2 regions of the Streptomyces sp. NPDC044704 genome follow, and region 1 is predicted to be linked to the other one. Evidence: riboswitches for the same ligand, from Rfam matches in the RefSeq annotation. Region 1 holds a riboswitch; the other holds the start of a gene.

Region 1 (6,993 bases):
TGTCATCTCGGCCGTCGCCGCGATCGCCTCGATCAACCCGATCTGGGCCCTCGGCCCGTACCGCCCGGACCACGTGTCCACCGGTGCGCAGCCCGACTGGTACATGGGTATGCCGGAAGGCCTGATCCGAGCCATGCCGGGCTGGGAGATCAACCTGTGGGGCCACACGCTCGTCCTGGGCGTGTTCATCCCGCTGGTGCTCTTCCCGCTGGTGCTGGGCGCCATCGCCGTCTGGCCGTTCATCGAGTCCTGGGTCACCGGGGACAAGCGCGAGCACCACATCCTGGACCGCCCGCGCAACGTCCCGACCCGTACGGCCTTCGGTGTCGCCTGGATCGCGGAGTACATCGTGCTCCTCATCGGCGGCGGCAACGACATGTTCGCCCAGTACTTCCACCTGTCGATCAACTCGATCACCTGGTTCGTCCGGATCGGCTTCTTCGTCGTCCCGGTGCTCGCGTTCATCGCCACCAAGCGGATCTGCCTCGGCCTCCAGCGCCGGGACCGGGACAAGGTGCTGCACGGTCGCGAGACCGGCATCATCAAGCGCCTGCCGCACGGTGAGTTCGTCGAGATCCACGAGCCGCTCTCGCAGGGCAAGCTGCACACGCTCACCTCGTACACCACCTACGAGCCGATCGAGATCGGCCCGACGGTCGACGAGAACGGCGTCGAGCGCAAGGTGAAGGCCACCGAGAAGCTGCGCGCGAAGCTCAGCAAGGGCTTCTACGCCGAGGGCAACCAGATTCCGAAGCCCACGGTCGAGGAGTACAAGGAGATCCAGAGCGGCCACGGCCACCACTGATCTCCGGCATGACCGCTTGAGGGATTGATTTCGGTCAATCCTGGTGTCGCCACGGCGAGAGCCCCGTCCAGTGTCTGGACGGGGCTCTTTGCCGTCTCCGGGGCTGGATAGGCTGGTCTCCTTCCCATTCCCCCGTGGTATCCCGATGAGCAGCAGGAGCGGACCATGAACGTTGTGACCCCGGCAGGCGGCGACAGCGTGGCGGCCCGTGGCTGGCCGGGCGTCCTCGACGCCCTGCTGACCGGCCGGAACCTCGGTGCGGACGACACCGCCTGGGCGATGGAACGGATCATGCGGGGCGAGGCCACCGACGCGCAGATCGCCGGCTTCGTGGTCGCGCTGCGGGCCAAGGGGGAGACCGTCGCGGAGATCAACGGCATGGTGCGCGCCATGTACGAACACGCCAACCTGATCGAGGTGGCGGGCCGGACGGTGGACATCGTCGGCACCGGCGGCGACGGCGCCAAGACGGTCAACATCTCGACCATGTCGGCGATCGTGGTGGCCGGCACGGGCGCGAAGGTCGTCAAGCACGGCAACCGGGCGGCGTCCTCCGCGAGCGGTTCCTCCGACGTGCTGGAGAAGCTCGGCGTCAACCTCGACCTCACCCCCGCCCGGGTGGTGGAGGTCGTCGAGGAGGCCGGGATCACCCTCTGCTTCGCGGTGAAGTTCCACCCGGCGCTGCGGCACGTGGCGGCCGCCCGCAAGGAGCTGGGCATCCGGACGACCTTCAACTTCCTCGGTCCCCTGACCAACCCGGCCAAGGTGCGGGCCCAGGCGACGGGCGTGGCCGATCCGCGGGTGGCCCCCATCATGGCGGGGGTGCTGGCCGAGCGGGGCTCGTCCGCGCTGGTGTTCCGCGGCGACGACGGCCTCGACGAGCTGACCACCACGGCCACCTCGCGCGTGTGGTGGGTCCGGGACGGTTCGGTGACCGAGTCGACGTTCGACCCGCGCGACATCGGGATCCCGCTCGTCGACGTGTCGCAGCTGCGGGGCGAGGACGCCTCGTACAACGCCGATGTGGCCCGCCGGCTGCTGGCGGGCGAGAGCGGCCCCGTCCGTGACGCCGTACTGCTGAACTCGGCCGCCGCCCTGGTCGCGCTGGACCCGGGGACGGGCTCCCTGGAGGAGCAGCTCGCGGCCGGCGTGACCCGGGCGGCCGAGTCCATCGACTCGGGTGCGGCGCGGGCCGCCCTGGACCGCTGGGTGGCCGCCAGCAACGCCTGAGCCCCACCCGTTTCGGCCAAGACCCCGGTCCGCATCGTGGACCGGGGTCTTGCGCACGGGAGATCGTGTGGCAGGATTCTGCCCAGGTCACGAGTGACAGCGTTTAGGCCCCGGCTTGCTGTCCGGCAACCCTCCTTCCGTGGCGGGGTGCCCCGGGTGATGACCAGGCCGTAGGCAGCGAGGTCTACGGCAAGCGCGGATCCCTCGACACCAGGGGTCCTGGTCTCTCGAGGAGCGTTTTCCGTGAGCAAGCGAATGCGATAGGGCGACTCCGCCCCCACTTCACCCCTCGGACCGGGTCCGCTTCCGTGCGCCCCGCGTCACTCCGAGGGCTTTCCCGTACCCCGGACGGCCGCAGAGCCGTACCCGCGTACGGGCACACCGAAGCCATTCAGCCCTGCCTGCCGGGAGATACCGCCATGTCCGCATCCCTGAACACCGCCGCCGCCACCGCCGCCACCGACGCCGCCACCGCCGGGGGCCCCGCCTGTGCCGAGCCGCTGGCCGTGCTCGGCCGGGACGTCACCGTCCCGCTCGTGACCGGCGGTGAGGTCACCTACGCCGCCCTGGACTACGCGGCCAGCGCCCCCGCGCTCCAGCGGGTCTGGGACGACGTGGCCGCGTACGCCCCGTACTACGGCAGCGTCCACCGCGGCGCCGGCTACCTCTCGCAGCTGTCCACGGACCTCTTCGAGCAGAGCCGGGTCACGGTCGCCGAGTTCCTCGACTGCCGGCCCTCGGACCAGGTGGTCTTCACCCGGTCCACCACCGACTCCCTCAACCTGCTCGCCGCGGTCCTCCCGGCCGGCTGCCAGGTCTTCGTCTTCGAGACCGAGCACCACGCCTCGCTGCTGCCCTGGACGGACGCGCGGGTCACCTACCTCAACGCCCCCCGCACCCCCGGCGAGGCCGTCGCCACCCTGGAGCGGGCCCTGGCCGACCGCGACCCGTACGGCCCCGCGCTGGTCTGCGTCACCGGCGCGTCCAACGTCACCGGTGAGCTGTGGCCCGTGAAGGAGCTCGCCGCCGCCGCGCACGCCCACGGTGCGCGGATCGTCCTCGACGCCGCCCAGCTGGCCCCGCACCACCCCGTCTCCGTCCGCGACCTGGACGTGGACTGGGTCGCCTTCTCCGGCCACAAGCTCTACGCCCCCTTCGGCTCGGGCGTGCTCGCCGGCCGCGCGGACTGGCTCCAGGAGGCCGACCCGTACCTGGCCGGCGGAGGCGCCTCCCGCAAGGTGGCCCGCCGCGAGGACGGCGGCGTCGACGTCGAGTGGCACACCACCGCCGCCCGCCACGAGGCCGGCTCCCCGAACGTCATCGGCGTCTACTCCATCGCCTCCGCCTGCAAGGCCCTCACCGAGGCGGGCTTCGACGGCCTTGTCGCCCGGGAGCGCCACCTCATCGCCACGGTCCGCGAGGGCCTGGCCGAGGTCCCGGCGGTCCGCGTCCTGTCCCTCTTCGGGGACGACGCCCCGCGCGTCGGCGTCATCTCGTTCGTGGTCGACGGCTGGAACAGTTCGCACTTCGCGGCCGCCCTGTCCGCCGAGTACGGCATCGGGGTGCGCGACGGACTCTTCTGCGCCCACCCGCTGGTGCGCACGCTGCTGGGCAGCGAGCCGCAGGAGCCGGGGGAGTGCGGTGCCCCCGAGGCGGCGCCGGGGGAGCGTTCGCTGAACGCCATCCGCGTCAGCTTCGGCGCCGGCACCCCCGACGAGCACGTGGAGCGCTTCGTCCGCGCGGTGCGGGAACTCGTCGCGGACGGCGCCAAGTGGCAGTACCGCACCGAAGAGGGCCGCTGCGTCCCGGCCGTCTGACGGCCGGCACCAGCGGCCGGCGGGCGCTACGCGTCGAGGCCGATCGCGAACGCCGCTTCCAGGTCGTGCTGGGAGTAGGTGCGGAACGCGACGTGCGTGTCCGTCGCCTCGACGCCCGGGATCTTGCTGATGCGGCCCGGGATGATGTCCGCGAGGTTCTCGTGGCGGGCCACGCGGACCAGCGCGATCAGGTCGTACGTTCCCGTGACGGAGTAGACCTCGCTGACGCTGTCCAGCTGCGCGATGGACTCGGCGATCTCGGGGATGCGGTCCACGCTGGTCTTGATGAGCACGATCGCGGTGATCACGGTTGGCTGTCTCCCTCGCCGGCAGTCACTGGTCGCCTCACTCTAGTCGTACGCCGATAACGGGCCCACGCGTAGAGGAAGCCGAGCGAGAAGCCCACCACGTGGGCCAGGTAGGCGACTCCGGGGCCGCTCCCCGCGCGGTGCGCCGCCAGCCACTGGAGCCCGAACCAGAAGAGCAGCACGATCCACGCGGGGAAGCGCAGCGGCAGGAACAGCAGGAACGGGAACAGGCTCGTCACCCGGGCCTGCGGGAACAGGCACAGGAAGGCGCCCAGGACCGCCGAGATCGCGCCGGACGCCCCGACCAGGGTCTGGTCCGAGGACGCGTTGGCCGCCGCGTACGCGGCCAGGGCGAGGTATCCCGTGCAGACGTAGAAGACGAGGAAGGGCGCGCGGCCCATCCGCTCCTCCGTCATCGCCCCGAACACGTAGAGGAACAGCATGTTCCCCAGCAGGTGCAGCCAGCTGCCGTGGACGAAGAGCGCCGTCAGCGGGGTGAACAGGGGCCGTCCCGCCCCGGAGAAGAGCTCGTCCGGGACCACGCCCCAGTGCCGGAAGTACGCCGTCCCCGTCACCAGCAGCCGCTCGCCCGTCCCGTAGGACGGGTTCAGGCCCGAGGCGGGGCTGAGGACGAACGCCACGCAGCAGCCGGCGATCAGCGCGTACGTGACCACCGGGCCCCGGGCGGCCTCGCGGACGGTCCGCCACCTTACGATCATGCGACAGAGCATGACGCAGGTGAGCCCCCCTGAGGGTGGTGCCAGGCCGTAGGGTTACGTGCTGCGGTCCGCGGACCGCAGCACGGGCTTTAATTGAATGAGCTACGAAGGAGAGAGCGGCCTGATGACGGTTCCCCTGCCGACCGACACCACCCGGTGGCGCTGCACCCTGTGCGGCAACCTCACGCGGTTCGACGTCACCCGTTCGTCGAAGGTCGTGGAGTACGTCCACCTGGACCTCGCCGGGGAGCCCAAGGTCGAGGAGCGCGAGGTGGTCAGTGAGACCATCGAGTCGGTCCGCTGCCGCTGGTGCAACGCGGTGGACCAGATCGAACTCGTGGACAGGCCGGGCGCCGACTCCTGACGGAGCCGGGCCCACAGTAGATCACGGTAGGGGTGACGGATTGTGGAGCCAGCAAGCGGCGCTGAGCCGGCCGACGAGGCCGGCGACGCCGCCGAGGCGCTCGACCGCCCGCTGCCGGAAGGCGTGCGGCGCCGGGTCGTCGCGCTCGTCTCGGACGCCTTCGGCGGACTGACGGTCGCGGACCTCCCGGCGCAGCTGCGCCAGTACGCCCGGTTCACCCCGACCCGGCGCGCCAAGTTCGCGGGCAACGCCATGGCCGCGGCCGTGGAGACGGACGGCGTGTTCCGCAGCAGGGTCGCGGAGAAGCTGCGCGAGGCGCAGCCGGAGCTGGCCGGGGCGCTGGAGTCGGGGGCGCCGCCCGCCGCGGCCGACCCGCTGGACGTGGCGGCCGCCGCGTACGTGCTGCGGCCGGCCGGCTGGGTCAAGCTGGTCGCGTCCGCGGGCGAGGAGGCGCAGCGCGCCGACGCCGAGCGGGTGGGCGACGAGACCCGGCGCGAGCTGGAGCGGCTGCGCGAGGAGCTGGCGCAGGTACGGGAACTGCAGCGGGCGGGCGGCGAGCAGGTGCGCGCCGAGCTCGAAGCGGCCCGCAAGGAAGCGGAATCGCTTCAGCGCAAACTGCGCAGCGCCCTGAGCGACGTCAAGCGGGGCGAGGCCGCCCTGCGCAAGGTGGGCGCCGAGATCGACGGGATCCGCGGGGAGGCCGCCGCGCAGGTGGCGGCCGCCGAGAGCGAGTCCCGGCGGCTCAAGTCCCGCCTCGCGGAGGTGGAGTCGGCGCTGGAGACCTCGCGCCGGGCCACCCGTGAGGGGCGCAGCATCGAGGACATGCGGCTGCGGCTGCTGCTGGACACCGTCCTGGACGCGGCGGCCGGGCTGCGGCGCGAGCTGGCGCTGCCGCCCGTGAACACCCGCCCGGCGGACACCGTGGACGCGGTGGAGCCGGGCCGGATGACGCCGAAGGACATCGCGGCGCGGGCCCTGTCGGAGACCGATCCGGCGCTGCTGGACCAGCTGTTGGCGCTGCCCCAGGCCCATCTGGTGGTCGACGGCTACAACGTGACCAAGACCGGCTATCCGACGATGCCGCTGGAGAAGCAGCGGCTGCGGCTGCTGGGCGGGCTGTCGATGCTGGCCGCGCAGACCGGCGCCGAGATGACCTGCGTCTTCGACGGGGCGGAGCTCGCGGCGCCGGTGCTGCTCGCGCCGCCGCGCGGGGTGCGGGTGCTGTTCTCCAAGGCCGGGGTGACGGCGGACGAGCTGATCCGCCAGCTGGTACGGGCCGAGCCGCCGGGCCGCCCGGTGGTCGTGGTCTCCACCGACCGGGAGGTGGCGGACGGGGTCGCGAAGGCGGGAGCCCGGCCGGTGACGTCCGCATTGCTGCTGAAGCGGCTTTCGCGCGTTTCGTAACCACTGCCCCCGATGCCGGAATTAACGGGGCGCTAGGGGGACGCACCGTCAGTCCCCCGGCACGCTGCGTGGGCCGTAGGTAAAGATGCGGGCAGGGCAAGGGGTTTTTCCGTGCAGACGTTTGAAGTGATCACCGGCGTGTCACTAGGGTCTGCTCACACCTTCGTGCGATAGGTCACCCATTCGGGGTGTCGGCGGAGGTGCCCGCCGGGCGTGCGTTCCCCCTCGGCGGTCCGAGGAAGGAGCTCGCCCCCGTGGCGTCCCACCGTCGACCCAAGCAGCCGACCCGCACGCGCGTGACGGTGCTCACCGCGACCGCCGCGGCGGCCGTCGCCCTCTCCTCGCA
Region 2 (6,993 bases), on a different contig from region 1:
TTCTTCGACAGCTCGGTGCGGTCCACGCGGACGATCGTCTTGCGGCCCGCGACCTCCGCCCGCAGCCCCGCCAGCTTGTCGTCGACCTCCGGCCGGTGCGCCAGCGCCCGCAGGTCGTCCCCGTCCACGCCCAGCGGGAACACCCGCACCTCCGTCCGCCGGTGCCGCACCGGCCCCAGCGGGGACTTCTCGACGTACCGGGACTCCGCCGCGGACTTCGGCTCCGCGACGCCCCGCTCGTCGTCCAGCCGCGCGCAGTCGAGGAAGCGGTCCGCCCAGGCCCAGGTGTGGAAGCCCACCACGTCCGCGCCGAGCATCCCCCACAGCAGGTCCCGCCGGACGTCGTCCGGGAGCATGTCCAGGTACTCGGACGAGGCCCACGGCGTGTGCGTGAAGTGCGAGATCCGCAGGTCGGGCCGCAGCTCGCGGAGCGCTCCCGGCACCAGCGCCAGGTGGTAGTCCTGGACGAGGACCGACGCGCCCTGCGCGGCCTCCTCCGCCAGCGCCTCGGCGAAGGCCCGGTTGTAGGCGGCGTACGACTCCCACTGCCGCCGGAACTCCGCGTCGAAGGCCGGCTCGCGCGGGACGTCGTACAGGTGGTGGTGGGTGAACCAGAGCACCGAGTTGGCGATGCCGTTGTACGCGTCGTCGTACACCCCCGGATCGATGTCGAGCATCCGCACGCCCGGCTCGGACACGCCCCGGCGGACCGCCTCCCGGTCGGCGTCGGACAGGGCCGCGCAGATCCACAGGGCCTCCGGCTGCCGCGCGAGGGCCGCGGAGAGGCCGGAGACGAGACCGCCCCCGCCGCGCCGGGCACTGAGCGTGCCGTCCTGTTCGAGGGCGTACGAGAGCGGGCCGCGGTTCGCGGCGACGAGTACCTGAGAAGCCTGAGAAGCCATGCGGCCAACCTAGCCAGGCCCGCCCCCGGTCAAACGCGTGTACGCCGAGCGCGGCGAGGATCACTCCCGGCCCGGACCCCCGGTCAGGCCACGCGGCGCCCCGCGTACTCCTTGATCTCCACCATCGGCGGCCGCTCTTCGGTGTCCACCGGATAGGTGCGCGGAACGAACCCGTCCGGCCCCCGCTCGAACTGCGTCAGCTCCGGCCGCACGAGGTGCCCGCGCGAGAGCCGCAGCTGCGCCGTGCGGTAGATCGCGGCGGCCATCCGGCCCAGCGCCTGCCCGTCCTGGTGCCGGTGCAGCCGGACCCCGACGTCGACCTGGGCCAGCGCGTCCAGCCCGACCGTGTGCAGCGCGTCCACGAGCAGCCCCAGCTCCACCCCGTACCCGACGGGGAACGGCAGCCGCTCCAGCAGGGAGCGCCGTACGGCGTACTCGCCGCCCAGCGGCTGCACGAAGCCGGCCAGCTGCGGCCAGTGCAGGTTGAGGAGGGGCCGCGCGACCAGCTCGGTGACCCGGCCGCCCTGGCCGGGGGCGTCCCCCAGCGGGCGGTCGTACATCGCCTTGACGAACTGGACCTGCGGATCGGTGAGCAGCGGGCCCACGATCCCGGACACGAACGCCGCCGAGAAGTCCCGCAGGTCGGCGTCCACGAAGCAGACGACCTCGCCGCTCGTGGCGAGCAGCGAGCGCCACAGCACCTCGCCCTTGCCGGGCAGCGCGGGCAGCCGCGGCAGGATGTCGTCGCGGTGCACCACCCGGGCGCCGGCCTCGGCCGCGACCTTCGCCGTACGGTCGGTCGAGCCGGAATCGATCACCACGAGCTCGTCGACGAGGGGGATCGGCGGGCCTTCGATCAGGTCGCGCCGGATCACCTCGACGATCCGTCCGACGGTGGCCTCCTCGTCGAGGGCGGGCAGCACCACGCTGACCGTCGTGCCCGCCGCCCGTTTCCGGTCGAGCAGCTGGTCGAGCGGTCGGTCGGCTGCGGACCAGGAGCGGGCGGCCAGCCAGCGCTCCACCTCTTCCAGCACTCTCGGGACTCCCTGCTTCATCGGTGGTTTGGACCGAAAAGTGATCCATCTCGCGGTTCGGACGGCTGTCTCAACCACCCGGACCTTCGGTTACAGTCTTGAACAACGCGAAGGACCACCGCATGCCGGGGGTCCCGCGTACAAACGCCCGGACGCGCCCTGCGCGCCGCCCGGTGCCATACCGCTCATCCAGAGGGGCAGAGGGATACGGCCCGTTGAAGCCCCGGCAACCCTCCAGTCGGTTCTCGCGATGCGTCTGAGACGCACTCCCGCGGGGTCCCCGGCTAGGGAAGGTGCCAATTCCGTCTCATGGCGAAGTGCGCCATGGGGAAGATGAGGAGAAAGGGCCTCGCCATCATGGCTGCACAGACCGTCGCCACCTCTGCCGACCTGGATTCCGTGGATCTCGGACCCGCCACCGGCCTTTCCTGCCGCGAGTGCGGTACCCGCTTCGAGCTCGGTCCCATTTTCGCCTGCGCCGAGTGTTTCGGACCGCTGGAAGTCGCCTACGAGCTGCCCCTCGGGAACCCCGAGGCCCTGCGCGCCGCGATCGAGGCCGGCCCCGACAACATCTGGCGCTACGCCCCGCTGCTGCCCGTCCCGGCGGACGTGGCCTCCAAGCCCAGCCTGAACCCGGGCTTCACCAAGCTCGTCGACGCCGCGAACCTGGCCAAGGAGCTCGGCGTCACCGGCAAGCTGTACGTCAAGGACGACTCCGGCAACCCGACGCACTCCTTCAAGGACCGTGTCGTGGCCATCGCCGTCGAGGCCGCCCGCGCCTTCGGCTTCACCACCCTGTCCTGCTCCTCCACGGGCAACCTGGCCGGCGCCGTCGGCGCCGCGGCCGCCCGCGCCGGCTTCCGCTCCTGCGTGTTCATCCCGCACGACCTGGAGCAGGGCAAGGTCGTCATGGCCGGTGTCTACGGTGGCGACCTGGTCGGCATCGAGGGCAACTACGACGACGTCAACCGGTTCTGCTCCGAGCTCATCGGCGACCCGCTGGGCGAGGGCTGGGGCTTCGTCAACGTCAACCTGCGCCCGTACTACGGAGAGGGCTCCAAGACCCTCGCCTACGAGATCTGCGAGCAGCTCGGCTGGCGGCTGCCCGACCAGATCGTCATCCCGATCGCGTCCGGCTCCCAGCTGACGAAGATCGACAAGGGTCTCCAGGAGCTGATCAAGCTCGGTCTCGTCGAGGACAAGCCGTACAAGATCTTCGGCGCCCAGGCCGAGGGCTGCTCCCCGGTGTCCACCGCCTTCAAGGCCGGGCACGAGGTGGTCCGCCCGCAGAAGCCGAACACCATCGCCAAGTCCCTGGCGATCGGCAACCCGGCGGACGGCCCGTACGTCCTGGACATCGCCCGGCGCACCGGCGGCTACGTCGAGGACGTCAACGACGAGCAGGTCGTCGAGGCCATCAAGCTCCTCGCCCAGACCGAGGGCATCTTCGCCGAGACCGCGGGCGGCGTGACCGTCGGCGTCACGAAGAAGCTGATCGAGAACGGGCAGCTGGACCCGGCGCTGACCACCGTGGTCCTGAACACCGGCGACGGCCTCAAGACCCTGGAGGCGGTGGCCGCCGACAGCGGCCAGACCGCCACGATCCGCCCGAGCCTGGACGCCTTCCGCGCCGCCAACCTCGCCTGACCTCCACCACGACACCCGGAAAGGCGGTAGCGCCATGAGCGTCAACGTCCGCATCCCCACCATCCTGCGCACCTACACCGGCGGCGTGGCCGAGGTCCCGGCCGAGGGCACGACCCTGGCCGAGGTCATCGACTCCCTGGAGAAGAACCACCCGGGCATCGCCGCGCGCGTCCTGGACGACCAGGGCAAGCTGCGCCGCTTCGTGAACGTCTACGTCAACGACGACGACGTGCGCTTCGAGGGCGGCCTGCAGACGGCGACGCCCGACGGTGCCGGCGTCTCGATCATTCCGGCCGTCGCCGGGGGCTGATCCCCGCCGGACCGCACCCTTCCCGGGTGACCGCTTTTCCGAATTGCCCCCTCCGCCAATAAGCGGAGGGGGCAATTCTGCTTGATTGGTCGCGGTAGAGTTGGGGAAGTCCCCTCCGCTGGTCTTGCCCGCCGCATATGAGCGGGTCGCGAGAGGGTTGACATTGAGTCAACATGTGCGCGCGCTTTGGGGCTTTGGCGTGGATTGTCAGGCCCGAGTTGCCCTGGAATATGCCAAATTTTCACTCTATTTCAATGTTTCCGCGTGTCCAGAATTCTCGTCGGATTGACCTGTTGCAGACAGCAGCGGTGCGGATACATTCAGCCCCGGTCGAGGCGTTCCGGCGCAAGTTCTGACCCGGGTCCGCGAAGTGCGGATCTGCGCAAGGGCCAGTAATAGGGGAGTTAGGCATGGCTCAGGGCACCGTCAAGTGGTTCAACGCGGAGAAGGGCTACGGCTTCATCGCGGTCGACGGTGGCGCGGATGTGTTCGTCCACTACAGCGCCATCCAGATGGACGGGTACCGCACCCTTGAAGAGGGTCAGCGGGTCGAGTTCGAGATCTCGCAGGGCCAGAAGGGCCCGCAGGCGGACATGGTCAAGCTCGCGGCCGGCTGAGTCCAAGCGCGATCGACCACCGACGCACTCACGCAGGAGGGGCCCACATCCCGGACACGGGATGTGGGCCCCTCCTGCGTGGGGCCCCCGGGACCCTTGTGCCGCCCGGCCCCTGGCGCGAAGTCGGCGGGGCGTTGCTCGAAGCCGCTTGCACTCGCGGGGGTCGAGTGCTAATCATTGGCGTTAGCACTCTCCAGGTGAGAGTGCTACTAAGACGAGGACCGGGCCGGTGAGGCCCGCAGGGTCCGGCGGGAAGGAACCGCCGGGTCCGCAGGCCGTCCGTCGCGGGCGCGGGCGCGGTCCGGAGCAATCCACCCCTGTCCGGGAGGACCACTTCAGATGGCCAAGATCATTGCGTTCAACGAGGAGGCCCGGCGCGGTCTCGAGCGTGGGATGAACCAGCTCGCCGACGCCGTCAAGGTCACCCTTGGCCCCAAGGGTCGCAACGTCGTCCTTGAGAAGAAGTGGGGCGCCCCCACGATCACCAACGACGGTGTCTCCATCGCCAAGGAGATCGAGCTCGAGGACCCGTACGAGAAGATCGGCGCCGAGCTGGTCAAGGAAGTCGCCAAGAAGACGGACGACGTCGCCGGCGACGGTACGACCACCGCCACCGTGCTGGCCCAGGCGCTCGTCCGCGAGGGCCTGCGCAACGTAGCCGCCGGCGCCAACCCGATGGCCCTCAAGCGTGGCATCGAGAAGGCCGTCGAGGCCGTCTCCGCCGCCCTGCTGTCGCAGGCCAAGGACGTCGAGACCAAGGAGCAGATCGCCTCCACGGCCTCCATCTCCGCCGCCGACACCCAGATCGGCGAGCTCATCGCCGAGGCGATGGACAAGGTCGGCAAGGAAGGCGTCATCACCGTCGAGGAGTCGCAGACCTTCGGTCTGGAGCTTGAGCTCACCGAGGGCATGCGCTTCGACAAGGGCTACATCTCGGCGTACTTCGCCACCGACATGGAGCGCATGGAGTCGTCCCTCGACGACCCGTACATCCTGATCGTCAACTCCAAGATCGGCTCGGTCAAGGACCTGCTGCCGCTCCTGGAGAAGGTCATGCAGTCCGGCAAGCCGCTGCTGATCATCGCCGAGGACGTCGAGGGCGAGGCCCTGTCGACCCTGGTCGTCAACAAGATCCGCGGCACCTTCAAGTCCGTCGCCGTCAAGGCCCCGGGCTTCGGCGACCGCCGCAAGGCCATGCTCGGTGACATCGCCATCCTCACGGGCGGCACGGTCATCTCCGAGGAGGTCGGCCTCAAGCTGGAGAACGCCGGTCTCGACCTGCTCGGCCGCGCCCGCAAGGTCGTCATCACCAAGGACGAGACCACCATCGTCGACGGTGCCGGTGACAGCGACCAGGTCGCCGGTCGCGTGAACCAGATCCGCGCCGAGATCGAGAACTCCGACTCGGACTACGACCGCGAGAAGCTGCAGGAGCGCCTGGCGAAGCTCGCCGGCGGCGTCGCGGTCATCAAGGCCGGTGCCGCGACCGAGGTCGAGCTCAAGGAGCGCAAGCACCGCATCGAGGACGCCGTTCGCAACGCGAAGGCGGCCGTCGAAGAGGGCATCGTCGCCGGTGGTGGCGTGGCCCTGCTCCAGGCCTCCTCGGTCTTCGAGAAGCTGGAGCTCACCGGTGACGAGGCGACCGGCGCCAACGCCGTGAAGCTCGCGCTGGAGGCCCCGCTCAAGCAGATCGCCGTCAACGGTGGTCTCGAGGGTGGCGTCGTCGTGGAGAAGGTCCGCAACCTGCAGATCGGCTGGGGCCTGAACGCCGCGACCGGCGAGTACGTCGACATGATCGCCGAGGGCATCATCGACCCGGCGAAGGTCACCCGTTCCGCGCTGCAGAACGCGGCGTCGATCGCGGCCCTCTTCCTCACCACCGAGGCCGTCATCGCCGACAAGCCCGAGAAGGCCGGTGCCCCCGCGGGCGGCGGCATGCCGGGCGGTGACATGGACTTCTGATCGGCCCCTGGCTGATCGGCTGTTCTCGAACGAGGGCGGCACCCCACGGGGGGTGCCGCCCTCGGGCGTTTCCGCCGGGCGGCGGGCGGACGGGGTCGGGCCAGGCGCTCGACGGGGTCAGGCCAGGCGCTTGAGGAACCAGACGTCCTCGTGGCCGGCCGGGAAGCCCGGGACGCGGGCGGTCTCCTCGTAGCCGTGGCGGGCGTAGAAGGCCGGGGCCTGGAAGGTGAACGAGGAGACCAGGACGCTCACGCAGCCCCGGCGGCGGGCCTCCTCCTCGGCCGCGGCCAGCAGCTTCGCGCCCCAGCCGCCGCCCCGGCTGTCCGCGCGGACCCACGTCATGCCGATGCCCGCCCGGTCGCCCCAGCTCCAGCCGGACAGCCCCGCGACGAGCGCGCCGTCCGCGTCCGTGATCCGTACGGTGAACTCCGCCTGCTCGTGTCCCGCCGTGGCCGCCAGGTTGAAGGCGTCCAGTTCCTTGCTCAGCCGCGCGTCGAGCGCGGAGTCCGCTCCGCCTGTGG

What was found. A riboswitch is a leader RNA that binds a small molecule or an ion and turns the genes downstream of it on or off. The one in region 1 is predicted to bind S-adenosylmethionine.
Region 2: it holds a riboswitch for S-adenosylmethionine, as region 1 does, so the genes downstream of both, thrC (threonine synthase) here and AC07B0_RS17275 (aminotransferase class V-fold PLP-dependent enzyme) in region 1, are expected to answer to the same signal.

The regions. Positions count from the first base shown of each region.
Region 1 is NZ_JBWKGY010000006.1:104,310-111,302, reverse strand. It holds gene qcrB (cytochrome bc1 complex cytochrome b subunit) at 1-805, shown strand, start outside; gene trpD (anthranilate phosphoribosyltransferase) at 971-2,035, shown strand; SAM riboswitch class IV at 2,121-2,237, shown strand; gene AC07B0_RS17275 (aminotransferase class V-fold PLP-dependent enzyme) at 2,455-3,852, shown strand; gene AC07B0_RS17270 (Lrp/AsnC family transcriptional regulator) at 3,879-4,160, opposite strand; gene AC07B0_RS17265 (rhomboid family intramembrane serine protease) at 4,157-4,891, opposite strand; gene AC07B0_RS17260 (hypothetical protein) at 5,004-5,243, shown strand; gene AC07B0_RS17255 (NYN domain-containing protein) at 5,283-6,647, shown strand; gene AC07B0_RS17250 (C40 family peptidase) at 6,902-6,993, shown strand, end outside.
Region 2 is NZ_JBWKGY010000009.1:106,746-113,738, forward strand. It holds gene AC07B0_RS22710 (alpha,alpha-trehalose-phosphate synthase (UDP-forming)) at 1-902, opposite strand, end outside; gene AC07B0_RS22715 (glucosyl-3-phosphoglycerate synthase) at 986-1,936, opposite strand; SAM riboswitch class I at 2,119-2,276, shown strand; gene thrC (threonine synthase) at 2,294-3,583, shown strand; gene AC07B0_RS22725 (MoaD/ThiS family protein) at 3,618-3,893, shown strand; gene AC07B0_RS22730 (cold-shock protein) at 4,304-4,510, shown strand; gene groL (chaperonin GroEL) at 4,850-6,472, shown strand; gene AC07B0_RS22740 (GNAT family N-acetyltransferase) at 6,590-6,993, opposite strand, start outside.